One region of the Mediterraneibacter sp. HA8405 genome, then DNA from elsewhere that is predicted to be linked to it. Evidence: a T-box and tRNA genes for the amino acid it is inferred to sense, from the RefSeq annotation. Region 1 holds a T-box; the other holds one or more tRNA genes.
What was found. The T-box of region 1 lies ahead of leuS (leucine--tRNA ligase). A T-box ahead of a tRNA ligase gene usually reads a tRNA of that ligase, here a tRNA-Leu.
Positions count from the first base shown of each region.

Region 2: it encodes a tRNA-Leu, which carries the amino acid that the T-box ahead of leuS (leucine--tRNA ligase) is inferred to sense. The anticodon was not compared.

Region 1 covers NZ_CM148758.1:1,634,850-1,649,624, reverse strand. The annotation lists gene AC0QUU_RS07680 (tetratricopeptide repeat-containing glycosyltransferase family 2 protein) at 1-1,039, opposite strand, end outside; gene AC0QUU_RS07675 (DeoR family transcriptional regulator) at 1,251-1,415, opposite strand; gene AC0QUU_RS07670 (argininosuccinate synthase) at 1,703-2,935, shown strand; gene AC0QUU_RS07665 (C39 family peptidase) at 3,017-3,838, opposite strand; gene AC0QUU_RS07660 (dipeptidase) at 3,961-4,950, opposite strand; gene AC0QUU_RS07655 (gamma-glutamyl-gamma-aminobutyrate hydrolase family protein) at 5,110-5,814, shown strand; gene AC0QUU_RS07650 (hypothetical protein) at 5,898-6,080, shown strand; gene AC0QUU_RS07645 (spore coat protein) at 6,142-6,393, shown strand; gene AC0QUU_RS07640 (Cof-type HAD-IIB family hydrolase) at 6,542-7,423, opposite strand; gene AC0QUU_RS07635 (hypothetical protein) at 7,420-7,653, opposite strand; gene AC0QUU_RS07630 (hypothetical protein) at 7,616-8,875, opposite strand; gene AC0QUU_RS07625 (WD40/YVTN/BNR-like repeat-containing protein) at 8,889-10,217, opposite strand; gene leuS (leucine--tRNA ligase) at 10,434-12,866, opposite strand; T-box leader at 12,926-13,144, opposite strand; gene nrdG (anaerobic ribonucleoside-triphosphate reductase activating protein) at 13,225-13,764, opposite strand; gene nrdD (anaerobic ribonucleoside-triphosphate reductase) at 13,925-14,775, opposite strand, start outside.
Region 2 covers NZ_CM148758.1:2,927,035-2,941,809, forward strand. The annotation lists gene AC0QUU_RS13680 (GNAT family N-acetyltransferase) at 128-568, opposite strand; gene AC0QUU_RS13685 (DUF3788 domain-containing protein) at 596-934, opposite strand; gene AC0QUU_RS13690 (DUF3795 domain-containing protein) at 936-1,268, opposite strand; gene AC0QUU_RS13695 (SRPBCC family protein) at 1,272-1,673, opposite strand; gene AC0QUU_RS13700 (flavin reductase family protein) at 1,696-2,343, opposite strand; gene AC0QUU_RS13705 (hypothetical protein) at 2,463-2,630, shown strand; tRNA gene AC0QUU_RS13710 (tRNA-Leu) at 2,682-2,765, opposite strand; tRNA gene AC0QUU_RS13715 (tRNA-Lys) at 2,869-2,941, opposite strand; tRNA gene AC0QUU_RS13720 (tRNA-Gln) at 2,977-3,048, opposite strand; tRNA gene AC0QUU_RS13725 (tRNA-His) at 3,098-3,171, opposite strand; tRNA gene AC0QUU_RS13730 (tRNA-Arg) at 3,177-3,250, opposite strand; tRNA gene AC0QUU_RS13735 (tRNA-Gly) at 3,320-3,390, opposite strand; tRNA gene AC0QUU_RS13740 (tRNA-Pro) at 3,396-3,470, opposite strand; gene AC0QUU_RS13745 (metallophosphoesterase family protein) at 3,614-4,096, opposite strand; gene AC0QUU_RS13750 (XTP/dITP diphosphatase) at 4,093-4,707, opposite strand; gene AC0QUU_RS13755 (THUMP domain-containing class I SAM-dependent RNA methyltransferase) at 4,720-5,868, opposite strand; gene AC0QUU_RS13760 (hypothetical protein) at 5,997-6,188, opposite strand; gene AC0QUU_RS13765 (cytidylate kinase-like family protein) at 6,497-7,132, opposite strand; gene AC0QUU_RS13770 (ABC transporter permease) at 7,306-9,348, opposite strand; gene AC0QUU_RS13775 (ABC transporter ATP-binding protein) at 9,345-10,109, opposite strand; gene AC0QUU_RS13780 (sensor histidine kinase) at 10,273-11,262, opposite strand; gene AC0QUU_RS13785 (response regulator transcription factor) at 11,259-11,987, opposite strand; gene AC0QUU_RS13790 (PRD domain-containing protein) at 12,246-13,079, opposite strand; gene AC0QUU_RS13795 (PTS sugar transporter subunit IIABC) at 13,128-14,775, opposite strand, start outside.

The DNA of each region.
Region 1 (14,775 bases):
TCAAATAATACGGCGACTCCGGTTTGTAGCTTCCAGCCAGTTCATTATATTGATATGCCTGTTCTCTGTCTCCCATCCGGTCATAACATATGCATAATGATATTGCAGGAAGGAAACCGTAACACTCTTCCTCTATAAATGCGCCGGATTGTGTTGCCTTTTTCGCGCTGAGAGCCTGCGTATACCAGTAAACCGCCTGCTTGTATTTTCCCCTGTCCATAAAATGTCTCCCTATGTCGCAGCAGGTCTCTCCTCTCGGAACATCAAATGCAAATGCACGTGTCAGAGAGCTGAATGCCTTCTCATCCTCACCTATTGCGTAATAACATGCTGCAAGCTGGCGTGTGGCATCTATCCTGTTTTCCACCCATCCATCCGTGCGTTGGAGAAAATCTTCCAAAACCTCCGCTCCCTTTTTATACATTCTGTGAAACATCAGCTCTCTCCCATAATAATAGAGATCTCTGCTGTCAAATGCTTCTCCTTGCAGCTTCATATTTTCATAGATTCTCAGATTTCTGCCGCTGTCACCTGCCTTTGCTTTTCTGTGCTCAACCTGTATATCAGAATAAAATATCTTACCGGATGGAGGGATAACTTCATGTATCCGTCCTTTAAACATATATCCGGCACCATTTCTCACAATTCTCTCCCGATAATATGTGAATATGCTATTTCCGGATTCATCAAAGGCTGCAGCATAGGGCATCATAATTACATCCACATTCTCTGATATGCTTTTTTTCATTTCTCTGAATTTTTCCGCTTCTTTTACAGGTATCACATCATCTGCATCCAGCCACATCAGGTAATCTTTACTCCCTTTCCGGAAAGCAAAATTTCTTGCTGCGGCAAAATCATCCTGCCACACAAAATCAAAGATCTTATCAGTGTACTGTGCTGCCGCCTTTTTTGTGCCGTCCGTCGATCCTGTATCTACTATTACAATTTCATCTACCAGCTCTTTTACACTGTCCAGACACCTGGCCAATATATCCTCCTCATTCTTTACTATCATGCAAAGGCTGATCGATATCATAAAATCACTGCTCCTTTAGCCGGAACACCTTCGTTCCGGTTCATTTTCAACTCCCATATCTCAGTTTATGCCTGTCTGCTGAAATCGGTGCCCTCGCTTTCTCTCTTATGTCTTTTCCTAAAAAAACGAAATTTTAACGCACAAAAAAATCAAGCCCACGCAGTCTGCTATTGCAGATCCACATGATCCTGAATCCTTTTAACAGTTCCTTCTATAATATGTTGTTCCGTGAGGAATCCATCAGAACAATCACCTGCGATTTACGGTTTAAAAAATCATCGGTCCCGATAATGACCCGCACGGATTTCGCGCATCCGTGGACACGCAGGATCTTCTTCTCCTCATCCAGAACTTTCAGATCCGTACGCAGAGTCATCTCTGACACATCGGGAAATTGAAGCCGGCCAGATACTGCAACGGACACACAGTTCATCGAATATTCCGGCACAGATATTTATGCATTTTTCAATAACAGAATTGCATTTTTATGCATTATATGTACATTTTATGTATATTTTTCTTTTTTATAATTTTCTCTTGCATAATTATAACTTCTGGTGTATAGTAGGTTGTAGCTTGCACAAGCAGTAAAATAAACAAAAACTGCCATCCGTATCCGCGGATGGCAAAATTAATACAAATACATTCAGGAGGCTATCAGAAATGAGTAAAGAAAAAGTAGTTTTGGCATATTCAGGAGGACTTGACACAACAGCAATCATTCCGTGGCTGAAGGAAAACTTCGGGTATGACGTTATATGCTGCTGCATCGACTGCGGACAGGGAGAAGAGCTGGACGGCCTGGATGAAAGAGCAAAACTCTCCGGAGCATCTAAATTATATATCGAAAATATTGTAGACGAATTTGCAGATGATTTTATTATGCCTTGTGTAAAGGCAGGCGCGGTCTATGAGAACCAGTATCTGCTGGGAACTTCCATGGCGCGTCCGGCTATCGCGAAAAAGCTGGTGGAAATCGCGCGAAAGGAAGGCGCTGTCGCTATCTGTCACGGAGCAACAGGAAAAGGAAATGATCAGATCCGTTTTGAACTTGGCATCAAGGCTCTTGCGCCGGATATTAAGATCATTGCGCCGTGGCGTATGACCGATATCTGGACAATGCAGTCCCGTGAAGATGAAATCGAATATTGCAAAAAGCATGGCATCGACCTGCCTTTCGATACAAAACACAGCTACAGCCGCGACCGCAACCTCTGGCACATCAGCCACGAAGGTCTGGAACTGGAGGATCCGTCTGTAGAACCAAATTATGACGATCTTCTTGTCTTAAGCGTATCCCCGGAGAAAGCGCCGGATGAACCCGAATATGTAACTATGACATTTGAAGCCGGCATTCCGAAAACGCTTAACGGAAAGTCTATGAAAGTTTCTGAGATCATCATGGAACTGAACAAGCTGGGCGGGAAACACGGAATCGGCATCATTGATATTGTAGAAAACCGCGTAGTAGGAATGAAATCCCGCGGTGTATACGAAACCCCCGGCGGAACGATCCTGATGGCAGCGCATCAGCAGCTCGAAGAGCTGATCCTTGACCGCGCTACATATGAAGTGAAAAAAGAAATGGGCAATAAACTTGCCCAGGTTGTATATGAGGGAAAATGGTTCACACCGCTGTGCGAGGCAATCCGCGCATTTGTAGATGTAACACAGCAGTATGTAACAGGAGAAGTGAAATTCAAACTGTACAAAGGCAACATTATCAAAGCCGGCGAGACTTCTCCCTACTCTCTGTACAGTGAATCACTTGCAAGCTTCACTACCGGCGATATGTACGATCACCACGACGCGGATGGTTTCATCACCCTCTTCGGCCTGCCGCTTAAGGTTCGTGCCATGAAGATGCAGGAGCTGGCAAAAGAAAATCAGAAATAAAATATCTCTGCAAAGCATTGAAATCAACTGAAAAACGGAACTCAGTCATTACAGCACCTGACTGAGTTCCGTCTTTTTTGTCTATATAAGAGAATACGCCCACAGATTATTAATCTGATACTCCAGCGTGCTGTAATCCCATAGTTTTTCACTTCTTATCCTGCTGTTCGGGTCATTTACCCGTATCTTTCCGGCTTCTGTTCCCGTAAGTACGATAAAGTGTCCTGTAGTTGTAAAATCACCGGGTTTCATACTGCAGATAATCGGATGCCCGCTTTCCAGCGCGGAATATATCTCCCCTTCGCTTAGCCCCAGTTCTTCTCCGTATATTCCAAACTGCTGCGCTCCTTCTGTCATCAACGCCCAGCTTGTGCCGGAATCCCCCGCATAATATCCGTTTTCTGCCGAAAACTGCGCAACTTTGTAAGGGGTAATTGTATTATCCCCTGTCAGCCCGGCCGCCACCATCGAGATCGTCGTAGGACCACACCCGTTGACGGCAATCATGTCGTCCCCGTAAATGGCGTACCCCCACCGCTCATCCCACTGAAGCAGAAGCGGGATCTGTCCTTTCACAACATCTCCAACTGTTTCTGCCGGAGCCGCATCTTTCTTTTCCGGATAATCAAGGACAAAATCCACTGTTTCCTCATTATCGGCAAGCAATTCCAGAAGCTCATCAGGATACTGCTCCGACCGGCTCATAACCTGCCGGACCTTTTCATTCGTCATCCCCATCCCAACAAGCCTGATCTGATCACCAAACTGATTTTTTATCAGAATTCCCACCGTAACTGTCGGAATTGCCAGTACAAGAAAACAGAGCAACAGTTTGATCCGGCGCCGCCTGCGCTTCCTTCTGTACAGCTGTTTTCCGTTCCGTCGCCGCTGATCTTCTGTCATGGTATAATTCCTCCTTTTCAAAGAGATATTATACCTTTCCATATCAGCGATTTTTTGAAAAATAATCTTAAGATTTACGAAATTCTGTCACATCAGGTTACAGGTTATCCGGGCATTTCCCTTCACCATGTATCTTCTATTAACCTTCGCACATTATCCCGGGCGATTTTCTCAATCTGCCTCTGGGTAAAACCGTTTTTTTCCAGTGAAGAAAGTACCTTTCCGACATCCAGCACGCTGCCGGCGCCCTCAGGACAGTCCGCCGGGTCAAAACCGTCAAAATCACTTCCAAGAGCTACCGCATCTTCACCGGCGCAGTTCACCATATGCCGGATATGAAGTACCAGATCCGAAAGCTGCGCTCTGCCTTTCTCTCTGAGGAAAGGTGAGTAAAAGTTCACCCCTGCAACGCCGCCTTTCTCACCCAGAGCGTGAAGCATCTCGTCAGTGAGGTTTCTCGGATGGCGGCAGAGCATTCTGGCATTGGAATGGGATGCGGCAATCGGTGCTCTGCTGTAACGGATACAGTCCCAGAATCCCCCGTCCGACAGATGAGATACATCTATAATCATCCCCTTATCATTCATCTGTTCGATCACATTTATCCCGAACTCAGTCAGCCCCTTTTCCATAACAGCAGGATTTCTGCTGTTCGGACTGCCAATGCAGTTTGTATAGTTCCAAGTCAGAGTCATCAGCCGGACTCCTCTGTCATACAGCTCTCCAAGCCGTTCCATTCTGCCATTGAGCACACCGCCTTCTTCCACTGTAAGTATACCGTAAAGGATTTCGGACTCATCCGTTTCCTCCCACAGCTGTCTCTGAATCATTTCCGGTTCAACGGCTATTTCAAACCTTTCATTCTGTTCCCTCTTTGCCCGTCCGATCATGGAAAGTACATTCCGGTACGCCTGATCCCAGATCATTTTTTCATCTGCGTCCTTTGTGTTCAGTCCGTACCTGGCAGCATTGACAAAACAGGCAAAAAACTGCGCGCCCGCCCCTCCCCGCAGAAGCCGTTCCAGGTCTGCGCACAGATCATTTCTCTTCAGTTCCTTTCTCTGTCTGATTATTTCACTTAATGTATCGCAGTGCATATCAATCCATTTCATTTATAATCCCTCTTTCAGATGGTCCTTCTCCTGTGACTGCATGCAAAATAACTTTTCCTCAGCTATATCATATACATCCCGCCGGGCAGGATATGAATAAACCGGTTCCTTTTTACATATTCTAGTATACTGAAATATACCCGGTAAAAGGAGGATAATATGAAGCCATCTATCGGAATTGTTACATGCGGTTTTATGGGAAACCGTCAGTTTGTCACCAATCCTTATATTCAGTCTGTCCGGTATTCCGGCGGTCTTCCCCTGATTCTTCCCCTGGTCCGGAGCGATGCTGTTCTCGACCAGTATATCGGACTGTGCTCCGGTTTTCTTTTCTGCGGAGGTGAAGATATCACTCCTCTCCTCTTCGGACAGGAACCGCAAAAAGGAAATGGACAGACAAGTATCACTGTAGATCTGTTCCAGATCCGTCTGATGAAAAAGGTGCTGGCCTCCCGAAAACCGGTACTGGCAATCTGCCGCGGCATGCAGGTTCTCAGCGTGGCATGCGGCGGGACAATCTGGCAGGATCTGTCTCTGATCCCCGGAAATACTATCAATCACATGCAGCAGTCCCCTTCCCGCAGTGATGTCAGCCACAGGATCCGCACAGAACGGGGCAGCCTGATCCGGCATTGTGCAGGACCCGTTCTTCTGGTCAACAGCTATCACCACCAGGCAGTCAACAATCCCGGAAAGGGAGTATCTGTAACCGCCCGGGCTTCAGACGGAACCATTGAGGCGGTCGAAATAGCGGATCACCCCTTTGCAGCAGGTGTTCAGTGGCATCCGGAATGTATGTACCGCACCAGCCGGGAAATGCGCGTGCTCTTTCAGGAATTTATTTCCAGATCCCGGCTTGTCTGATCCGTAAATGAGATGCATAAATCCATTTTCTCCGGGACATAATAGCCTCTGAAATACAATTTATATACAAGGAGGTTTTTACCATGTCAGAAATTTCAATTCTTGATTTGCAGAACCTGCGCCACCTGATCGGCGGCTATTCTACAACCCACTGCAAGATGACAGATTATGCTTCACAGACTCAGGATCCTGAGCTTAAAAAGCTGTTTCAGGATGCCGCAGACTCTGCCATGAAAAACAAACAGGAACTGATGAAATTTCTGTAGAACAGAACACTGCTCTGCAGATTTATTTCCCAGATAAAAAAATTTATAATGAGGTGGAAAAATGGACGAAAAAACAATGGTATCCGACGCGCTTGTCGGAATTAACGGAGAGCTTAAAATGTTCGGAGATATGATTCCCCAGACAGAAAACAAAGAACTGAAGCAGTGCTTAAAACAGATGCGTAACCAGTGTGAAATGTCTCAGGAAAAGATGTATGATGCCGCCAGAGAACGAAGCTATTATATCCCGGCCGCAAAAGCTACACAGGACGAAATCAGTCATGTAAAATCAATTCTGCAGCCCGGAAAATAATCCTTTTTCAGTATCTTTTCCGTCAAACGGATAATCAGAACTGCCGGCCCCGGAACACCGCTGTACAACACAGCCTTCCCGAAGCCGGCAGTTTATTTTGTGAAAAAGCAGACTGAAAAAAGCTTCAAAGCCTCTGTTCGCAATCTCCCTAATCCTCTGCACATCTGAAACGGCGAACGAACCGTTCTGCGTCCAGAATCTTTTTCACCGCCTTCGCGACTCCGTCCCGGTTATTTGAAGAAGTCACATAATCTGACTTTTCTTTCAGGCCCTCAAAGGCATTTCCCATGGCAATACTCAATCCGGACGCCTCAAACATGGACAAATCATTCTCCCCGTCTCCGATACATGCCGTCTCCTCCCTCGCAATTCCCAGCTGCCGGGCCAGGACTTCCAGAGCTCTTCCCTTTGCGGCATTTTTTGAAAACACTTCCGCATATACAGACGTATAGGCCGCGGTCAGATCCGGATAAAGCGAAAGTAAAGCTTCCAGCCTCTGCCGGTCCCGCTTTGTAAAAAAATAAAACTGGAGTTCTTCCGTCTGAAAAGCGCTCTTTTTCACCATCTGCGCCATATCTCTGACACAGTATATCCCTTTCGCGTCCTTGCCGTATATAATACGTCCGGCAGCTGCAGCCGCACGTCCCTGCAGCAGATATCTGTTATTAATATGAGAAGCTGTAATAAGCCGCTGCCCTTTACATCTTTCCAGAAGAGATACTGCGGTATCTTTTGGAATCATTTCACGGAAAAGAGTTGTCCTCTCCCGAATGTCTGTAACTCTGGCTCCATTGGAAGAAATCACATAACGGAACAATCCCGCGTTTTTCCGCCCTTCCTCTGATCGCGCACTGTAAAGAGTGCCTTCCGCAAGCCGATGGGGCAGACAAAACAGATTGCGGCCGGTAGTCGGAACTACTGTTATTCCTGCCCGTGCTGCTTCTCTTAACGCCTGAATTGTACTGGCAGTAATACGGCTCTTTCCGTTAAGACAGGTACCGTCCATGTCAACAGCAAGCAGTTTTATCATCGATTTTCCCTTTCTCTGTCATCCTTTTCTGCCAGATCATACAATTCATACATAGAAATCATATTCTGATAAGTCAGTTTCCTTGTCATCAGCTGCTGATACGTAACAGATCTGATCTTTCCTTTTTTCTTCAGTTCCTCCATCTGCCGTACGATACTTTTATATTCTGTCTGTACAGACTGAAGCATTTTTTCAAACTGCTCCAGCCTCTTCTCCTGATTTTCTGTCATCGCATACTTCTCCTTCTTCCGGAATTTTCTGTTCTTCCTTCTTTTGCTTCATGGCCGCTTCCGCCAGCCTCTGTCTTGTCCTTTTCTGAATAACATTTTTACTCTCATCCTGAGCCGCCCGGATCAGTTCGCTGCAGTTTCCTTCCATATAGTTCTGAAACAAAAGAACCTGCTGCTGCATTGCTTCCAGATTTTTCCCTTTCAGATACTTCATAGATTCTTTCAGAAGTTCCAGAGCCCTGCTGCATCCCTGCCTGTCTCCCAGTCCCTGAGCGCATACCCACGCATACTGCTGAAAATAAGCTTCCAACTTCGGTTTTCTCCGGATAGTGTTCAGAAGTTCCAGCGCATCACCGTATGCCTCCTGATCGCACAGCGCGGCTACTGCATATACCTGCATCTGAGGCGGCAGGCTGAAAAGCCTTCCCTCCGTCCGCTCATAATATACTGTAAAGAATCCCAGAACTGTTTTTGTATCACCCCGGCCAAGTACGTCCACAGTACCCTTCAGCGCCCGAAAAAGAGAAATACACTGCACTGCCAGATTCAGTATAATATACATCACCATTCCTGCCGCCAGAAGACCCAGGTTTGCGTTCCGGATAATGTCCAGAAGATAAAGCCCCACAAGAAGGATTGCCCCTGCTCCCCACGCCTGGAGATTTGCTAGTTTTCCATCTGCCGTTACTCTGAACAGCTCCCCGGCGGTTTTGTCCCGGGACACATAGCCCTTTTCTTTCCATTTGTCTTTTCCTGAAAGAATCCTGTCCCGGAATTCTCTCTCCCGCGCTCTGCCTGAAGTGATCCAGAACATACCTCCCGCCGCTATAATCAGAACAACCCCGACGAACAGAAGTGTATACAGGTATATCTGAAAAATAGAATGAAACCGCAGCCGATAGAGCAGTATTCCAATCCCCGCGCAGCCGAAGGAAATACAGGTGAGAAGGAATTCCATCCGGATTTCTTTTGTGATGCTTTCTCCGTCTTTATCCGGACTCCACATACCGTCCTCATCTGCAGTACTTTTATTCCAGATACTTTTACAGAAGCTTTCAAATATACAGAAAACAAACAGTACGGCGACAGCCGCTCCCGAAACAGCAACCAGAAGTCCCATCCTCCGGTCCATATATCGCAGAAACAGCACGGCGCCTTCATAGATAAGCATTCCTGAAATCAGTGCTGAAATAACACTGAGAATCATCCAGCCTTTTTTCATATTCCGCGACCTCCTATCCTGCCTCTTCCGGCGTATCATCTGCAATTTCTTTTACAAATGTAAAAGTGACACCATCCGCTGACTGATACAGTGCCTCGGACAGTTTCCCGTCTTTCACATAATCCCCGTCGCTTCCCTGTCCCACAACCATATAAAGCACTCCGTCTTCCTCATAAAACCTGTCGATGGAATCAAAAGGATTGAAGCCAAGGCTTTCTGTTACCTCCACGGCTTCCGGCCAGGTAAGCTCCTCAAGGCCTCCTTCTCTGCCTGCCATCCGGTAAAGCAGTTCTCCTCTTGCGTAATATCCGGTTCCGTCAGAAGCCCAGTACACACAGGTCAGGTTGGAAAGGGGCATATCCCCGGTCGTTATATACGTCCATGTATTCAGATCTTCCGACCACCAGGAACCATAATAATCGCTTCCAAGAGCGCGGTCTGTCGCAAACGTCACATAGCATACCCCATTCTGTCTGGAAAGAAAAGAAGCGGCCTTATATCCGTTCTCCGTAATCAGGCTCTCCTGCCATGTCCCTCCCTTATCTTCAGAATATATAAGCTCTGTTCCCTGATCTGTATAACCGATAAAACCGGTAAATTCTTCTGTTACAATATAGCTGTTATCATCCAGCAGCTCATCGTAAGTGTCATTGGTTTCTTTACATACCTTCTCATATCCGTCCGGAACTTCCTGAAAGGTTTCACCCCCGTCATATGTGACATACAGCGTCTCATCCTGTATATAATATGTCATCTCTTTATCCGACTGGAATTTATAATGCTGGGTCTGCGGCATATTCGCCTCCTCCTGATACTCCGGAGTCATAATCTGATACTGAACAGGCCGGAGTTTCTCGGCAATCTGCCATGTGTTCCAGTCCGTCTGCTCCCAGCGGAGCACCATCTGTCCGGTATATACTCTCCGTTCATTTGTCTGCATCAGTTCCAGGTTGTACATAACCCCGTTATTCGCGCTGGCAGCATAAACCTGATAGTCCAGCTGAATATAGGGTTCCTCCAGGTCTGTAAGGATTTCCGCCGAAGTAATTTCCGCTTTCTCAATCCGGTAATTATAGGGTACAGTCCAGCCCTCCAGATCAGAAAAATATTCTCCGAACCATTTTCTGCTGATCGTCTCCAGATCATCTGACATGCAGTCTACCGTATCTCCTACAATTGACGCCGGAGAGAAAAGAGACCATACAAACTCCCGGAATCCGGCTCCGAGAAAAAGAGCGGCGAGAAAAATTGCTGCCCCAATAAGAATCGGTTTTCCCACTCCACTTTTCAAATTGCTGTCACCTGCCTCTTGTCTTACATTTGTAAGATTATAATATGCCAAAACGCTTCTCCTGTCAACAGACATTTTCTGTCCGGCTCAGCCTTTCAGTCCCCTGGCCTGCCGGTCCACAATATGTTTCCTCCCTGCTGTTCACTAGACTTTTACATGGCTTATTATACTCTTACTGCTAAAAAAATCCAATCGGGAACAGAAAAACAGGCATAGATAATGATTCCCAGTATCTACACCTGTTCCATTGTGAAATTTCATCCCGATTTATTTCATTACGATATTGATAATCTTCTTCGGAACATAGATCTCTTTGATCACGTTTCCTGTCAGCTTGTCAGCAATCGCTTCTTTTCCGGCAGCAATCGCCTCATCTTTTGAAGCCTCGGCAGAAATGCTGATGACAGCTTTTGTCTTGCCGTTAATCTGTACCGGAATTTCGATCTCGTCATCCTTCATCTCGTTCTCATCATAGGTCGGCCAGCCTGCCTTGAAGACAGTCTCACTGTGGCCCAGCTGCTCCCACATCTCTTCTGCGAAATGCGGCGCAAACGGAGAGATGAGCACTGCGATGGTCTCCAGCGTCTCTTTATCGATGCCGCCCTCTTTCTTGGCAACCTCGATGAACTTGTTGTTGTACTCCATGAAGCCGGAAATAACGGTATTCAGGCTGAAGCTCTCCAGACGGCTTGTGATATCATAAACCATTCTGTGACGAAGTTTAAGCATCTCCTTAGTCGCCTTGATATCTTTGTCTTTGCTGTCCTGGAGCAGATTCCAGAGACGTTTCAGGAAACGGTTGACGCCATCGATTCCACGGTCATCCCACTCGGCATCCAGCTCCGGCGGTCCTACGAAAAGTTCATACATTCTCAGGGAGTCGCAGCCGTAATCGCGTACAAGGTCGTCCGGCGAAACCACATTTCCCTTGGACTTACTCATCTTGATCCCATTCTTTCCTGTGATCATTCCCTGGTTGAACAGCTTGTGGAACGGCTCGTCAAAGTCGATCACACCGATGTCATACAGGAACTTTGTATAGAATCTGGAGTACAGAAGATGCAGTACCGCGTGCTCCACGCCGCCGATATACATATCTACCGGCAGGTATTTGTCCGCCTTTTCTCTGGAGACCAGTTCTTTATCATTGTGATTGTCCACATAGCGCAGGAAATACCATGAAGATCCTGCCCACTGAGGCATTGTATTCGTCTCTCTCCTGGCCGGTTTTCCACATACCGGGCATGTACAGTTTACCCATTCGTCAATCGCCGCAAGCGGTGACTCGCCGGTTCCTGTGGGCTCGTAAGATTCTACCTCCGGAAGTGTAAGCGGCAGCTCTTCCTCCGGCACCGGCACACATCCGCAGTCCGGACAGTGAATGATCGGGATTGGCTCGCCCCAGTAACGCTGACGGGAGAATACCCAGTCGCGGAGCTTATAATTCACTGTCGCACGTCCCAGTCCTCTCTCCTCGATGATGTGCGGAGCTTCTTTTTTCAGCACGGCTGACTCCATGCCGTTCCACTCGCCGGAGTTGATCATTGTTCCGGCGGCCTCTGTATATGCCTCTGTCATATTCTCGATCTCTTTGCCGTCTTTCGCGATGACCTGAACGATCGGAATGTCAAATTTCTTTGCGAATTCAAAGTCACGGTCGTCATGAGCCGGCACGCACATGATAGCTCCTGTACCGTAATCGGCAAGCACATAATCGGACAGCCAGATCGGCGTCTTCGCACCGTTTAACGGGTTGATCGCATAGCTTCCCGTAAATACACCTGTCTTCTCTTTGTCCTGCATACGGTCTACGTTTGATTTCATGGACGCTTCGTAGATGTATTTCTCTACCGCGTCTTTTGTCTCCGGTGTAGCGAGAGATTTCGCAAGCTCGTGCTCCGGTGCAAGTACCATAAATGTTGCGCCGTAAAGCGTATCCGGTCTTGTCGTATATACCGTGATCTTCTCATCTCTTCCCTCAACCGGGAAATCAACCTCAGCGCCGTAGGATTTTCCGATCCAGTCTGTCTGCATCTTCTTAACTTTCTCCGGCCAGTCCAGCTTATCCAGGTCATTTAACAGACGGTCTGCGTACTTTGTGATGCGGAGCATCCACTGACGGAGATTCTTCTTCGTCACTTCCGCGCCGCAGCGCTCACATTTACCGTTTACAACTTCCTCATTTGCAAGACCTGTCTTACAGGACGGACACCAGTTGATCGGGAACTCCTTCTCATATGCAAGGCCTGCCTTGAACATTTTTACGAAGATCCACTGTGTCCATTTGTAGAAATTCGGATCTGTTGTATTAACTTCCATATCCCAGTCGTAAAGCGCTGCGATATCATTGATCTGTTTCTTGATGTTTGCCACGTTCTCAGCTGTGGATTTTGCCGGATGAACGCCCATCTTGATGGCATAGTTCTCAGCCGGAAGTCCGAAAGCATCCCATCCCATCGGATGGATGATATAGTAACCCTGCTGAAGTTTATAACGGCTCCACACATCGGAGATCACATAGCCTCTCCAGTGTCCGACATGAAGTCCGTTTCCTGACGGATACGGGAACATATCGAGACAGTAGTATTTCTCCTTCTCTTTTCCGGTTTCATCCACTTTCGGATTAACCGGATTCTCTTCCCATCTCTCACGCCACTTCTTTTCAATGGCTCTGTGATTGTACACAATTTTTGTACCCATCTGATTATTCCTCTCTTTCTCATTCTGACGCATAAAGAAAGCCTTTTCACTCTGATCACTCAAGAGACGAAAAGGCTTATTTTCCGTGGTACCACTCTCATTCATCTGACTGAAGTCAGATGCACTCATTGATTCTGTAACGGGAATTCCCGCTTCCGCCTACTCTTCATTCAGCAGAAGAACTCCAAGACCAGTTCAGAGTTTACGCTGCTGCCTCGCACCTCCCGACAGCTCTCTGGAAACGATACGCTCCTACTACTTCTCTTCTTTGTCTTTAAAATATACTCAATCATTATAAAAAGAACATTAAAATAAGTCAAGAGGTTTCTGATTCGGAATCCCGGGATTTGCGGATAATTTACATTCCGCGCTTCACTTTCGGCTCCCACGGAATAATCCCTCCGCTCTTCAGGCTTTTCTTTACATCAATCACTCTCTGATTGGAAGAGCCCCGGAAGGCAAGCCGGATATCTTTCAGAGCCGCTACAAACCGGCCGTCTACCAGCACATCGATCATAGACAGCATTTCATCGGTATATTCGCATCTTGCGCGGCTATCCGCCCGCAGTTCTTTATCAAACAGGTACCCGCTGTAACACCATATGTCTTTCCCGGGATATCTCTCTTTCACTTCCCGCAGCAGCCCCACAAGTACTTTCTGATTCACGGGTTCAAAGGGCTCCCCGCCCAGAAGGCTCAGGCCGTTAATATATCCGGGAGCAAGCGCATCTAAAATCTCCTGCTGCGTCCTTTCCGTATACTCCTGGCCGTACCGGAAGTCCCAGGTATCCTGGTTGAAACATCCCGGGCAGTGATGGGTGCAGCCGGAAACAAAAAGCGAAACCCTGACGCCTTCCCCGTTGGCTATATCGTATTTTTTTATTTCACCATAATGCATACTTTTATTCTCCTGGCACTTCATTGATATGTTTTTCTGCATCAGCCCGAAAAAATTCAGAAAAACAGCCGCCCTGCCCGTCAGGGTCCGGAGCGGCTGTTCCTGTAATTCTGCTGTCAGCTATACCGGACGTACAGCGTTCTCACAAATGCAGCCCGATTTATAAATGAAGCACTCTTTCTTTAATCTCCTGGGTTCTTCCCTGGTTCCAGAACTGTGTGCCGATATAACCGCAGGTACGTCTTGCTACGTTCAGCGTATTCTGATCCCGGTTGCCGCAGTGGGGGCATTCCCATTCCAGTTTGCCGTCCTCGGTAGTTACGATCTGAATCTCACCTTCATAACCGCAGTTCTGGCAGTAGTCGCTCTTTGTATTCAGTTCCGCATACATGATATTGTCATAAATAAAGCGGATCACCTGAAGAACTGCCGGAATATTGTCTTGCATGTCCGGAACTTCCACATAACTGATCGCTCCGCCTGTGGAAAGCGCCTGGAACTGCGACTCGAATTTCAGTTTGGAAAAGGCATCAATCTCTTCCCCTACAAATACATGATAGCTGTTGGTAATATAGCTTTTATCTGTAATTCCCGGTATAATGCCGAAGCGTTTCTGCAGACATTTCGCGAATTTGTAAGTTGTGCTCTCAATCGGAGAGCCGTAAATGCTGAAACCAATGTTTGTCTCCTTCTTCCACTGGTCACAGGCATCATTCATATGCTGCATTACAGACAGCGCAAATGGTGTTGCCTCCGGATCCGTATGGGATTTTCCGGTCATGTATTTCACGCACTCATACAGTCCTGCATACCCCAGAGAAATCGTGGAATATCCTCCATAAAGAAGTTTGTCTATTGTCTCTCCTTTTTTCAGCCGTGCCAGTGCGCCGTACTGCCAGAGAATCGGAGCCGCGTCGGAAAGGGTTCCCTTGAGTCTCTCATGCCTGCACATCAGTGCACGGTAGCACAGATTCAGCCTTTCGTCAAAGATCTTCCAGAACTTCTCCTCGT
Region 2 (14,775 bases), 1.3 Mb from region 1:
TCCTGCCGCAATTATAAAGAAGTCAAACATTTCATGCAATGAGACGGTTTTAAAAATCTTTCAAGCAGACAGTCTACGCTTCTGAGAGTATGGCTTTTCGTACATCCATTTTCTGCATCTCCGTAATTCAGAATTGTCTCTTGTATTTCATAGGTGTATATCTCATACCATCAGATAGCTGCTCGGCATCCGTATCTACAAAGCCCAGCTTGCGGTAAACTGGAACAGCATATGGAGAAGAATTAACAGTAATAACTTCACTACTGCTATTTGCCAGAAGATACTCCCATAATTTTCTGCCGATACCTTGCCGATGATATTGGGCTTTAACAAAAAAGCAGCAAATATGCCTGCGGTTCTTGTTTGTGGCAATAACACCTTTTAACTCCCGATTGTCATACGCTCCCCAAAACTCCAATGTGCTGATTATCTCTTTATCTTCAATAAAATCCTTAAACGATTGCACACCTTTCTCAGAATAATCAGGTGCTTCAAATTGCAAAAATGTTGTCCAAATAAGATCAATAGCTTCGTGGGTTTGAGCTCTCTCAATTTTTGTAATTTCCATACCAAGTGCCTCCTGAGAAAAATATCACTATTTCCGGTTGGGCTTTCTTTTAATAGCCAATAGCTTTATATAATCTTCAAATTCAGAAGTGTCGGTCGGCTCAAACATTACCCATTTTCCGTCACGATAGGTTTTTGCTTGGTCATATTGGCTACAAACAGAATCGGAAAGCGTATCCCGTATCTCTTCAAACTTTGCCCTTTCGTCCTTCCCAAAAATAATCATAAAACCAACGCAGGTCTTTTTCGCGTATAGACTGCAAAGCGTTTTACCCCCTCTGCGGTATTTATACTCATACGTCCAATTCTTGCCGCCGGTATTCCACAACCTTTCCATGTCGTATTTTGCATCAGTTACTATATGTATTCTATCCCTTCAAATTCTCTAAGGCAGACGGATTATTTTCTAAGATTGCCCCAACAGTGGGGCAGGTTTCTATTTCAGAACAGTCACCGCAGGTGGATACGCCTTTTTTCAAAGCACATTTCCGGGTTTCGCACATATGCTCACAAAATACCGTTTTTGCTCCGTCCGCGCGACAGCCCTCGCAGTTAATATGTTCCGGCAGAATCGGAGCATTATTTAACTCTGCCCACATTTTCGCTGTTTTCTCACGCAATGCCTGATCGTCATTGACGGTCGCAAGGTATGCATCGCACTTTTCGCAATCCAGTCCGCAGTATCCAATCATTTCTTTCATTAGTTATATCCCTCCCAGGGTTTTTCTCATGTCCGCAACAAACTGTGCCTGCTGCTTTTTCAGATATGACTTCACAAAGGGCTTCATCAACAATTTCTTGGCTTCTACGCACTCTGTAAAATCTATCTCGGTTTCGTTGCCTTTATCAGTAAAAACACCGATCCAATGTCCTTTCATATTGCTGTTTTCCATATTGAATTCCCAGCGTCTGTATGGTTCAACAAGTGTTACGGTAAAGGTTGTAGGATAGCCATCATTGGTGTATTCGATAAATTGCTTTTCATTTATGGTCTCCGTTTTACTCAGGTCGCTTCTCCAGGTGCCATAATTCTCGATATCCAAAACAAAATCCCACACTTTGCGAAGGTCACTTGGAATCAGCGCTTTTATATTTGAGGTCGCCATCTGCACACTCCCTTTTCCAAAATCAATCGTATTTCTCAATATGTACCGTTGCAATTGCAGACTGGTTCGGTTCCCCAGTAACAAGGTCTTGTGGCGCAGGAATCAACATCATAAAGCCATCTTTACCATATCGCTGATTATATCCTTGTGCATAGGATTCTTCCACGGAAATATGCTGCACCTGCCCGATCACCATAGCTGTTATTCCCGCACCACTCAAGTCCTGCATGTCTTTCAATGTGCATTCCATGCTAAGAAACGCCTCATTGATCACGGGTGCGTGGATAGTTTTTGCCTTAGAGATTGTAAAGCCTCCGGCCACAAACTCATCATCGTCAATTTCGTTGTGGTGAATTGTGTTTACCAAATTGTCATAATAGCTGATCGGAAGAAAATTAATACAAAAACACTTGTCTCTTTTAATATTGGTGTAGGTATGGGTGTGCTGATATAGATTTCCCATCACAGCAAAGAAAGCAGTTTTGTCCCCATGAAAGCAGCTCCAAGAATGAAAGCACACATTCGGTTTGCCGTTTTCTTTCCAAGTGGTAATTGCAAACAGAACGGTCGGTATTCCTGATGTTACTTCAAAATGAGAAAACAACTCGAATTCTTCTGGATATGAAGGTTTGAAATATTGCGGAAAATCTTTTCCAATTTCTATTTTCACTATGGCACCTCCTACGAAAATCCAATCTGTTCCCACCATTATACCTTTTCTGCTTACCGTTGAGAAGATGTTTTCGTTCCTTCTGCCAAAATATTTGTAGCCCTCAACAAGAACGCGAAGTGGAAATTGTCAAGCAAAATGAGCAGCACGATGATGCTGCTCATTTTGGTATAGCTTCACAAAACAATAATTTTTTTGACGAGGGTTTAAGTATGGACAATTTATTGCAATCGGACAAAAAAGAAGTGAGCAGTCCGACCCGCAAAATCGAACTGCTCACCCTATAAAAACTACTCAAACCACTAATTTTTTTAGTGCAGGTTTAAGTATGGACATTCTGGTGCGGATAACAGGACTTGAACCTGCACGTCGTAGACACCAGATCCTAAGTCTGGCGCGTCTGCCAATTCCGCCATATCCGCTCACGCTGCCCGAAGGCTTTTTATTTTCCGGAACAATCCGGAAAATCTTTCTTCAGAATAAAAAATAACCGGAGATTATATTCTCCGGTTATCTTAAATCCAGTGAGCGTGCGGGGATTCGAACCCCGGACAACTTGATTAAAAGTCAAGTGCTCTACCACCTGAGCTACACGCCCATATTTTTTTTACCGGCTTTCCCATGTAAATAAAACTGGGCTAGCTGGATTCGAACCAGCGAATGCAGGAGTCAAAGTCCTGTGCCTTACCGCTTGGCGATAGCCCATTAAAGACTTAACCTGACACTGCCTGCCAGTGCGAATATAAAAGAAAAGGGTGGGTAGTGGGACTCGAACCCACGATATCCAGAACCACAATCTGGCGCGCTAACCAACTGCACCATACCCACCATAACGAGCCTGGGGGGATTCGAACCCTCGACCTACGGCTTAGAAGGCCGTTGCTCTATCCAGCTGAGCTACAGACTCATATCAATATCCCCTTTTTCAAAGGCCCCTCATACCAGCAAAAGCTTTCCTTTCGTTCTGATATGAGAAAGCGGGTGATGGGAATCGAACCCACGTATCCAGCTTGGAAGGCTGGTGTTCTACCATTGAACTACACCCGCACAGATCGGGGTGACAGGATTCGAACCTGCGACCTCCTGGTCCCAAACCAGGCGCTCTAGCCAAGCTGAGCCACACCCCGGTATTCCTTCTACGTTTTCCTGTCTAACCCGTAGCGCATTGATTATTATATTATAGCGTCCTTATCTTGTCAACATTTTTTTTAATTTTTTTTAACCTTTTTTTCAGTTCATTTAAAAACTATATTTTCACCATTCCCGCCTGTCACTCCAGGTAACACTGCTTAAAATAAGGACGACCCTCTCCATCTGTTTCCATAATCATATAACTGCCCTTTCTGCCCTCCTGCCTCGGGAAAGAAAGACTTCCTGGATTCAGTACAATAATCTCGTCCATCTCTTCGAAAAAAGGTCTGTGCGTATGACCGAACATTACGATATCGGCCTTCCGCGCCTTTCCTTCTTCCCGGATATATTCAGGATCCAGAGATACATAATAGGAGTGTCCATGTGTAATAAAAATCTTATACTTTCCGATGTAAAACTCCTCTTCTCTGGGCAGATCTGAAAAAAAGTCATTATTTCCCCTGACTATATGCTTCTCACAGTCCACAACTGTGTCAATATACTCTTCTCCGCCCTCGACATCCCCCAGGTGAATCAGCATATCGATATCTCCGGCCTCCTGCAGTGCACGGTCCAGGCCATTATGTCTGCCGTGTGTATCACTGACAATCAACACTCTCATAACGCTTCCTCTCTCAGTTTTTCCTCCAGAATTCTTTTCATTGCCCGAAGTGCTTTTCCCCGATGGCTGAGCAGATTTTTCTGCTCCGGATCCATCTGCGCTGTTGTGCTCCCGTATTCAGGGACATAGAAAATCGGATCATAGCCGAATCCATTATCCCCGGCAATTTCATGGGCAATCTGACCTTCAATCGTTTCCCGGACCGTACACGATGTCCCGTCCGGGAAAACTGCTGCCACAGCACACACAAACCGGGCAGTTCTCTCATCGTCAGGCACCCCCTCCAGCCGGTCAAGTAAAATCCGGTTCTTTATATCGTAAGAAGTGTCCTCTCCTGCAAATCTTGCAGAATAAATACCCGGCGCTTTATCCAGGTAATCAATTTCCAGTCCGGAATCGTCCGCGAGAACAATATCGTTTGTCAGCACTCTCGATACGGTTCTTGCCTTAATCTCCGCATTTTCCTCAAAAGTCATGCCGTCTTCTATAATTTCTTCATCAACGCCGGCTTCCTTCATGGATACGATTTCCATTCCGAGATCGGCCAGAATCATACGGATTTCTTTCATTTTATTTTCATTACCAGTGGCAAATACTATTCTTCTTTTCATTTTATGTACCTTCTATCTTTTCTGTTTCGGCGGCCTGGGGCCGGTAAACTGGTAAAAATACGTTCTCAGCATTCCATTATATAGCTTTCTGTTTTTGTCTGCTTTTCTTCCGAAATATCGTTCTGCATCTTCATAACTGGTAATCATATAGGCAGACCACGTATCCAGCTTTCGGAAACTCTCTCCGAATTCTCTGTACAGTTTCGGAAGCGCTGCCTTTTCTTCCAGCCTTTCGCCATAAGGAGGATTCGTAATGATAAATCCATATTTCCCCGGATGGCTCAGCTGACTGACTTCCCGGCGCTGAAAATGAATGAGATGGTCAACTCCCGCATCTGCCGCATTTCTCCTTGCGGTTTTCAGGACATCGCTGTCTATGTCATACCCCTGGATGTCTGTTTCAATATTTGTATCCATCTGGTCATGCGCCTCATCTATGGCCTCATACCAGTATTTTCTGTCAATCAGGTTGGTCCACTGTTCTGCCGTAAACTCCCGGTTCATGCCGGGAGCTATATTCGCCGCCATCATAGCCGCTTCGATGGGAATGGTTCCGCTGCCGCAGAAAGGATCCACAAGGATCCGTTCCTTCTTCCATGGGGTAAGCATAATCAGTGCCGCGGCAAGATTTTCTGCAATAGGAGCCTTTCCGGCAGCAGGACGGTATCCTCTTTTATGAAGAGATACTCCGGTGGTATCAATCCCTACCGTGACCACATCCTTCATCAGAAATACACGGACAGGATAGGAAGCCCCGTCTTCTGTAAACCACTGTGTATAATAACGGAATTTCATCCTCTCTACCATAGCTTTTTTCATTATAGACTGAATATCCGAGGGACTGAACAGCCTGCTTTTGACAGACGCGGCTTTCGTAACCCAGAACTTTCCGTTTTCAGGAATATATCTCTCCCACGGAATTTCTTTCGTCTTCTGAAAGAGTTCTTCAAAAGTAACCGCGGTAAAGCAGCCCGCTTTTAAAAGAATCCGTTCCGCAGTGCGCAGAAATATATTGGCCCTGCAGGCGGCATCCATTCCGCCCCGGAATGTAACCCTTCCGTCTTCTACCTGAGTAATCTCATATCCCAGATTCTGAATTTCTCTTTTCAGAACAGATTCCAGTCCGAAATGACAGGGAGCAATCCACTCCATTTTCTCCATAAAACTTTTCCATCCTCACAATTCGTCTTCTTTCATATTACTATAAATCAGGGGCAGAGTAAAGTTTAACTTTACTCTGCCCCTGCATGTTCCGTCCTGATTTTCAGCAGATAAAATATCCCGGAAAACTAGTAACGGTCGCTTTCGTCATAGGCATCTCTGGTTTTCCCACAATTCTTATTGCCCTGAACAGTATTTTTGTTTGTATTCTTATTCTTGCTCTGCCCGTCAGCATAGGATGAATAGGAATTACTGTTTGTAGTTGTGTTTTTGTTCATGTTTTTGTTTGAATTGTTTGTATTTGTGTAGTTCTTTGCCATGAGTATTCCCTCCTGTTTATTTGGTACATTGTTATTGTCTCTTACTCAGGCATTTTTTATTCACTTTTTTACATGTTTTTATTTTTTCTGTTTTTTTATTTTTTTCTTGCTTTTTCCAATTTGATATATTATACTATGTTTTGTAGAAAGGTTACTTTCTACAACCCCTTATTAATTATTTATACTCCCCTCAAAAGACCGATGGCTCCCCCATCGGTCTTTTACCATTTCTCATTAAAAATAACGGTGGTTCTCCACAACCGTTTCTTCTGCCATGGAGAACCACTTCTTTTTCACATTATACTCTGTTATTTATCTCTTGACTTCCACTTTCTGTAAATAGCCTCCAGAGCATCCACCGTTCCGTCTATTCCCAGCAGACTGACATTGAACATCATAGCGTTTGCCTCAATACTGCCCCACTCTCTGCCGGTCCTCGTCTCATAATAAACCCGTCTTTCCCGGTCTGTTTTTTTGATCTTGTCCCGGGCCTGTCTTTCATCCAGATCATACAGTTTCATGATTCTTCTGATACGGTCTTCTTTATACGCGTAAATAAATGTATTAATGCAGTTGGAGTAATCACCCAGCACATAGTCTGCGCAGCGTCCGACAAAAATGCCCGGTCCCTGCTCCGCAAGTTTGCGGATAATCGCGGACTGTTTTTCAAAAACTTTGTCGCTTAAAGGTTTTCCGGACTCATCACTGGTCACAAACGCCCGGTATTCTATACTGCTGGCCGCATACGCGGACAGAAATCTCCCCAGTACCGTCTCGTCTACCTTTGTAGCGTCTTCATTGCTGATGCGCAGCTCCTGTGCCGCCATGTGAAGCAGATTATGATCATAGAGGGGAATATCCAGCCTTTCTGCCAGGCGGTTTCCCACCTCATGGCCTCCGCTTCCGAATTGTCTGCCTATCGTAATAATTGTGTGCTCCATCATATCTGTCACTCCTCTCTGCAAACATGCGTCTTATCTTCCGCGCTGTCTGAAAAGTACAGCGCGGACTGCTGTTTTGCCTCTAGGAACAGTATACCATCAAAGGCCGGATTCGGACAGACAATTCTTTCACTTTTCTGTATATTGTTTCTTTTCTTTGTATTGCAGATGTATTGTCATCTCACTTCTCCTCTTCCGCCAATAATCGTCAGATAACTTTTCGATGTAAGCAGATAAATAATAATATAGAAAAGCGCAAATACAATATAGCACACCGCAGTTACTTCAATAAGCAGGGTTGTATTGGAAAAACCCAGAAGGTTGAGGATTCTCCGTATAATCGGAAAGGCAAATCCCGTGTGCAGCCCTGCCGCTATAAGGGGCAGGAAGAAAACAGTCAGCACCTGCGAATTCACGCTTCTGCGCACTTCCTTTCCGGTCATACCTATCTTCATCAGTATATCAAACCGGTCCTGATCTTCATATCCTTCCGATATCTGCTTATAGTAGATAATAATTACCATGCCGGCGATAAATACAATTCCAAGAACAATTCCCAGGAAGAAAAGGCCTCCGTACATGCCCAGAAACCAGGACCGCTCCAGCTCCCGTCCTTCCAGACTGATTCTCTGGGAAAAATCCGCATTATCATTCTGAGTCTGGGAAAAACGGTCAAATATTTCATTTGTAATCTCAACCTGTTCTTCACTGGAGCAGTCCAGATCAAATCCGTAATACTGAAAAATCTCAGAGGAAGCATCCTGATAATATTTCGCCTGGGCCTCATATATTTCCTTCAGTGTATCATTGTCCGGCACAAATATATACATGGACGGAACCAGTGAAGCCGCATCTGTTCCGTAGAGATTAAACTCACCGATGACACGCTTAACCTTCCATGTAGATCCGCCTTCTACCGTAATCGTATCGAAACTGTACGTTTTTTCATTTTTTGGCATACAGATCATCACTTCATCTTCTGCCAGCGTCTCATTCGTCCCCTTCAGTCTGTTATAGTCATCAATCGTAATCACATATATCTCACGAAGACTGCTTGTATCTTCTATCGAGAAGTCACTCATAGACGATGTGTCAAATAAAATTCTGTCTTCCCGCTGAAAGCCCGAAGTGTCAAGCATCGTATATTCGATCACATTCTCCTGTCTGGCTCCATGCTCTTCCACTACCTGATCCATAATAGTCTTTGCCTGCGCCGCTTCTTCATCATCCTCTGTGTAAATATCCGCTGTAATCTCCCGCGGGTAGCGGGCATGCAGCATATCTTCCATGCCAAGCCACAGGCACATTACACCCGACACCATAACAAGCACCATAGTCGAAAGGATACAGATCGAGGCAAGTCCGGCTCCGTTCCGCTTCATACGGTAGATCATGGAAGACAGAGACACGAAATGATTCGTCCGGTAATAGTACCTCTTATTTTTCTGCAGCATTCTTCCGAAGGTAACAGATCCTGCAATAAATAGAAGGTAAGTCGCTGCAATTACCATGATCACCGCAACAAAAAACCACACCAGAGCGGTAATCGGATCTTCAATGGTTACCGCCAGATAATATGCGCCTCCCAGAAGGATAATTCCGGCAAGTGCGAAGAACCAGTTTCCTTTCGGCGGTTTCTCTCCCACCTTATCGCTTCTGAGCATCTCCACCGGCCGGGAGCGCCACAGAAATACAAGCATACGCAGCATAATCAGAGCAAAGATAACGACAAAAAGTACAATTGTCGACATAATTGCCTGAGGATCAATCTGCATGTCAAAACTGATATTTTCTCCCAGAAGTTTTGTAATCACAAGCTCTCCCAGTTTTGAAAAAAGCACCCCCAGCACAAGCCCGCCTGCAATTGAGATAACTGCGGTCAGCAGCGTTTCGCAGATCATAATCTTTGCAAGATTCCGTTTGCCCATTCCCAGAATATGATACAGGCCGAATTCTTTCTGCCGTCTGCGGATCAGGAAAGAATTTGTATAATATAAAAAGATTACTGAAAATACTCCAATCACTCCGACTCCCAGATTAAGCATCTGCTGCACGGCGTCCCCGCCGTGCATACTCTGAAGCGTGCTGCTTCTGCACAGAAACGCGACAATATAGTACATCATGACCATGCAGATACAGGTCAGCAGGTATGGGAAATACATTTTCCGGTTCTTTGATATGCCTGTGGCAGCCAGTCTGAAATAAAATGTTCCTCTCATCTTCTCTCACCGCCTGTCGCCAATATGGTAAGTGTGTCGGAAATTTTCTGATAGAACTGTTCGTCCGTCATCTCCCCTCTGTAGAGCTGGTGATATACCTCACCGTCCCGGATAAACAGTACCCTTCCGGCGCGGCTGGCAGCCTTAACCGAATGAGTTACCATCAGTATGGTCTGTCCCCTGCGGTTGATTCTGGCAAAAAGAGACAGCAGCTCATCTGTGGAGCGGGAATCCAGTGCTCCGGTCGGCTCATCCGCAAAGATCAGCCGGGGATCCGTTATAATGGCGCGGGCCACAGCCGCCCTCTGCTTCTGTCCGCCTGATACTTCGTAAGGATATTTTTCCAGAAGATCCCGGATGCCCAGCTCTTCTGCCGTGGAATAAAGCTTCTTTTCCATCTTTCTGTAAGGTACGCCTTTCAGAACGAGGGGCAGCAGAATATTATCCTTCAGGTTAAATGTATCCAGCAGATTAAAGTCCTGAAATACGAATCCCAGATTATCTCTCCGGAATTCAGAAATATTTTTGTCCTTTATGGCAGACAGAGGCTTCCCGTCCATATAGACGTCCCCTTCTGTGGGGCGATCCAAAGCCGCCATAATATTAATCAGTGTTGTCTTTCCGGAGCCGCTCTCTCCCATAATCGCTACATACTCCCCTTCTTCCACAGAGAAATTCACGCAGGACAATGCCTGCACCTGATTTCCTCCGAAACGGGTTCTGTATATTTTCTTCAGATTTCTCACTTCCAAAACAGCCATGTGCAATGACCTCCTCTTTATTATTCCGAATACATCCGGCAGATTTTCCGCCTGACAGACACTCCTGTCATATGTTTCGATAAAAGTATAACAGGGTGCCCGGAATGCCGACATCTGTTTTTGTGACATTCCGGGCGCCCTGTGTGACATTTTCGTAAGTCAGTCATTCTGCCTGAAAGGGATAGGAGGCCAGATCTATGGTAAACCTGCTGCCCTTCCCCGGCTCGGACTGTGCCGTTATGGCATGTCCTAATTTATCCGCGGCAGATCTGCACAGGTACAGACCGATTCCCGTGGACTTTTTATCCTGCCTTCCATTGTATCCTGTATATCCTTTTTCAAAGATACGGGGCAGATCTTCCGGCGCAATGCCGATTCCCGTATCGGACACAGTAAGCCGTTTCTTTTTGTCCACCTCTATGGTCACCGTTCCCTGAGCCGTATATTTCACCGCATTCGAGAGAAGCTGTTCAATGATAAAAGAAAGCCACTTTTCATCCGTAACCACCTTTTCTTCTGTCCCTTTATAAACCAGCCGGATCTTTTTTCGTACAAACTGGCCCGCATATTTCCGGATTGCCTTTCTGACAATCTCATCCAGATTGTATTCCTGAAAAAGGAGATCAGAACCGCCTTCCCCCAGACGGGTATAGCAGAGCGCCATATCCACATACTGCTCTACCCGGAACAATTCGGAGCGCAGCTCCTGATTTTCCTGAGTATCTTCCTGCTGAAGAAGCACCTGCATCACTGCAATAGGCGCCTTGATCTGATGAACCCACCGGGCATAATAATCCTGCATGTCCTTTTTTGCCAGTTCCTGTTTTTCCTTTTCTTTTCTGCCCTTTTCTTCCTGCCGGATAATAATTGCCTGATAGTCTTTCTCAATAAGACTGGAAGCAGGCGGCAGGCATTCCTCGGCCGCGCCGTCATACCTGGAAATCTGCTGCAGTTCCAGATGCCGCTTTTTCATGCGGAAATATCCGGCCATCATAAAAACCGCCGCAAAAAACAGACAGATCAGAAGCGGATACCAGACCGCCTGCATGTCGATGCCATACAGAAAAAAGATAACCCCATAGGCAGCCGCGCAGAGAAGAGCGCAGAAAAACACATGTCTTCTGCTGTACAGATACTGAGCAAACAGTTTCATTTCTCTCCTCCTTTTCCCCGGGCGGAAGATTCTGTCCCTCCTGCCGCGGTAACATTTTCCAGCAGATATCCTTCGCCCACCTTGGTCGTTATAAAATCCTTCAGCCCGGCATGTTCCAGCTTGCGCCGAAGCCTGGCAATATTGACAGTCAGTGTATTTTCTTCAATATAGTTGTCCGTCTCCCACAGTTTTGTTATCAGCGTATCCCTGCTCACAAGCCGCCCTTTATTTTCCATCAGAGTCTGCAGAATCCGGAACTCATTTTTTGTCAGACTTATCTTCTGTCCGTCATAGGTCAGAGATGTGTCATACAGATTCAGAATCGCGCCCCTGTGCTCCAGCACCGGAACTTTTCCCGCCAGATCATATGTGCGTCTCAGCACAGCCTGCACTTTGGCCGTCAGCACGCTTAAGTCAAAGGGTTTCGCCACAAAGTCGTCTCCGCCCATATTTACTGCCATAATAATATTCATATTATCGGCGGCGGAAGAGATAAATATAATCGGCACATCCGAGATCTTCCGGATCTCGCTGCACCAGTGGTATCCGTTGAAAAACGGAAGCGTAATATCCATAAGCACCAGATGGGGATCATACCCGGCAAATTCCTGCAGTACATTGCGGAAGTCTTTTACATACTCCGCTTCATGCCCCCACATTGTCATCTCCTGCTGTATGGCCTGAGCCATAAGCAGATCGTCCTCAACAATCAGTATTTTGTACATGCCATCCTCCTTTATCAGTCATTCATTTTCAGATATCAGCGGCATTATTATGTCCATACTGTAAATCATAGCAACTTCATCCGGATATATCAATCGGCAAACGGATTTTTGCCGTCAGATGCCTCTCTTCTGAAGCGGATATTTCTCTGAAAAAGGCGGGTGGCCGGGTACATTTTCCCGGCTGCCCGCCTTTTCTTATGTCCTGTATTATTTTCGGTTTTACAGGTATTTTCTCATTGATATCTGTATCTTTTTCCTTTATACAGTCTCCGGTGATATCACCCGCTGGATATGAATGGCCAGGAATCCGATTTCCTCCTTCGCCACCGGCTTCTTCAGTTCCCTGCCCATATAACCGCACACTTCCTGCGCCACCTGGCCTGTTCTGGGATAATTGCTGAATATAAAATCGTTAAAATCCGCATTGGTGGACTCTTCGTTTCTGGTCCTTGCCACCATATAATACAGGTGGCTCATAAGACGGGTATATGCAAGGGAATCCGTATCAAAGTGCTGACCGAAGGCCTTCTCGATCATGGAGATACCTTCATTAATAATCCGTGTCGTATTGAGAGTCACCGACACCTGTTCATCCGAAAGGCCGGCGTGAATATGAAGGGTAATAAATCCCACCTCGTCATCTGTAATCTCATTGCCTGTCATCTCCCGGATAATTTCCCGGCCTTTCTGCGCCACGGAAAATTCTTTTGCAAACAGGACACGGATATCCGGCGTAAAAGGGTTTGGCATCTGCCGGTTTTCCTTCGCCCTCTTTGCAGCCAGGGCAATGTGATCTGCCATGGGAAGCAGAATGTCCCGGTTCATCTTGGGAAATACTTTTTCCGCTTCATCGATAATCCGGCCTGCAGCCTCTATAAATTCCGGACGGATACCGTTAACAACCTTAAGCACAGACTGCTGCTTCTGTCTGGTAACAAGGGAGTATACCCTGGCGCCCTGTATCTGCTCTATCTGCTGTGTAGGCCGCTTTCCGAAACCGACCCCGTTTCCCAGAAGAATCAGCTCCCGCCCGGTCTCATTGTGATAAACAAGAATACCGTTATTATTCAGCACCTTAATAATTCGATACATATCTGAATGTCCCTTCTGTATCAAGCGGATATTCACGATCCGATTGAGTTAATTAAAGGATACAATCTCCGCCGTTTCATCCAGTCCGGCAACCCTGCCCGGCTTTGTGAGACGGACTTCTTCACCCTCCTGAAGACTTGTAAATACAATAATGCACTCGTCGGATTTTGCATGCTCTCTTATATATTTTATATCAAAGCCAATCAGTTTGTCACCCTTTTTTACACGGTCTCCGTCTTTTACAAATGTCTCAAATCCTTCTCCGTTCAGATTTACTGTATCCACGCCGATATGCAGAAGATACTCTGTGCCGTCATCGCTTCTCAGCCCGACCGCGTGTTTTGACGGGAACACAAAAGATACTTCCGCGTCCTCCGGCGCATATGCCATACCCTCTTCCGGTCTTATAATATACCCGTCCCCCATCATCTTTCCGGCAAACGCCTCATCAGATGCCTCTGTAATAGGAGCGGCCTCTCCAGTAAAAGGAGAGCAGAGCACCTTTTTCACAGTTCCGGAAGACGCTTCGGATGAATTTTCTGCCCCGGAACTTTCTGCACTGCCTGTGTCCGCTGTGTTTTCTTCTTTCTGCTCCGCCGGAATATATTCTTCATCCGGAGCTTTTTCAAGATAATCCTCCAGATTAGATTTGATTACTGCCACAACGGGGCCGTATATAATCTGAATCCCCTGGCCTTTACGGATAATTCCGGATGGAGATGTGGCTTTAAGCAGATTTTCATTTACCAGCTCTGGTTTATGCACCGTACAGCGCAGCCGGGTGGCGCAGCAGTCTACATCTGAAATATTTTTCTTACCTCCAAGTCCGCGGGTAATCAAAATACTTTTTTCATCTCCATCTTCTGTTCCTTTTCCCTTTGCGGAAGCATCTGAGCCCTGTTTTGCCTGGTAGTCTGCTTTTGTAAACAGTTTTGTCTCCTCACTGTCATCCTCCCGTCCCGGTGTCTTCAGGTTCATTTTTGTAATCATAAAACGGAATACAAAATAGTAAAGAGCAAAATACACAACACCGACTACTATGATCCAGATCCAGTGAGTCTTCTCATTTCCCTGCAGGATGCCAAAAAGAGTCATGTCGATAATTCCTCCGGAAAATGTCATGCCCACGCCTACATTTAGAATATGCATCAGCATATAGGAAAGGCCTGCCAGCACGCAGTGGACCGCATACATAAGCGGAGCTACAAACAGGAAAGTAAACTCCAGCGGCTCTGTAATTCCTGTGAGCATGGATGTAAGCGCTGCCGAGAGAAGCAGACCGCCTACGATCTTTTTCTTTTCCGGTTTTGCACATTTGTACATGGCAAGCGCCGCTCCCGGAAGTCCGAAAATCATAAACGGGAACTTTCCTGCCATAAATCTGGTGGCCTCAACTGAAAATGCCGTCGTATTCGGGGAAGCCAGCTGCGCGAAGAAAATATTCTGAGCTCCCTGAATCAGAGTGCCGTCTACAAGCATTTCTCCGCCTACTCCTGTCTGCCAGAAAGGCATATAAAATACGTGATGAAGCCCGAATGGTATCAGCGCTCTTTCGATAATTCCGTAAATCCATGTGCCTGCGTATCCCGATGCAAGAACCACGCCGCCCAGCGCGTAGATGCCTTCCTGAACAACCGGCCACACAAAATACATGAGAATTCCCACTCCTACATATACAACTGTGGAAATGATGGGC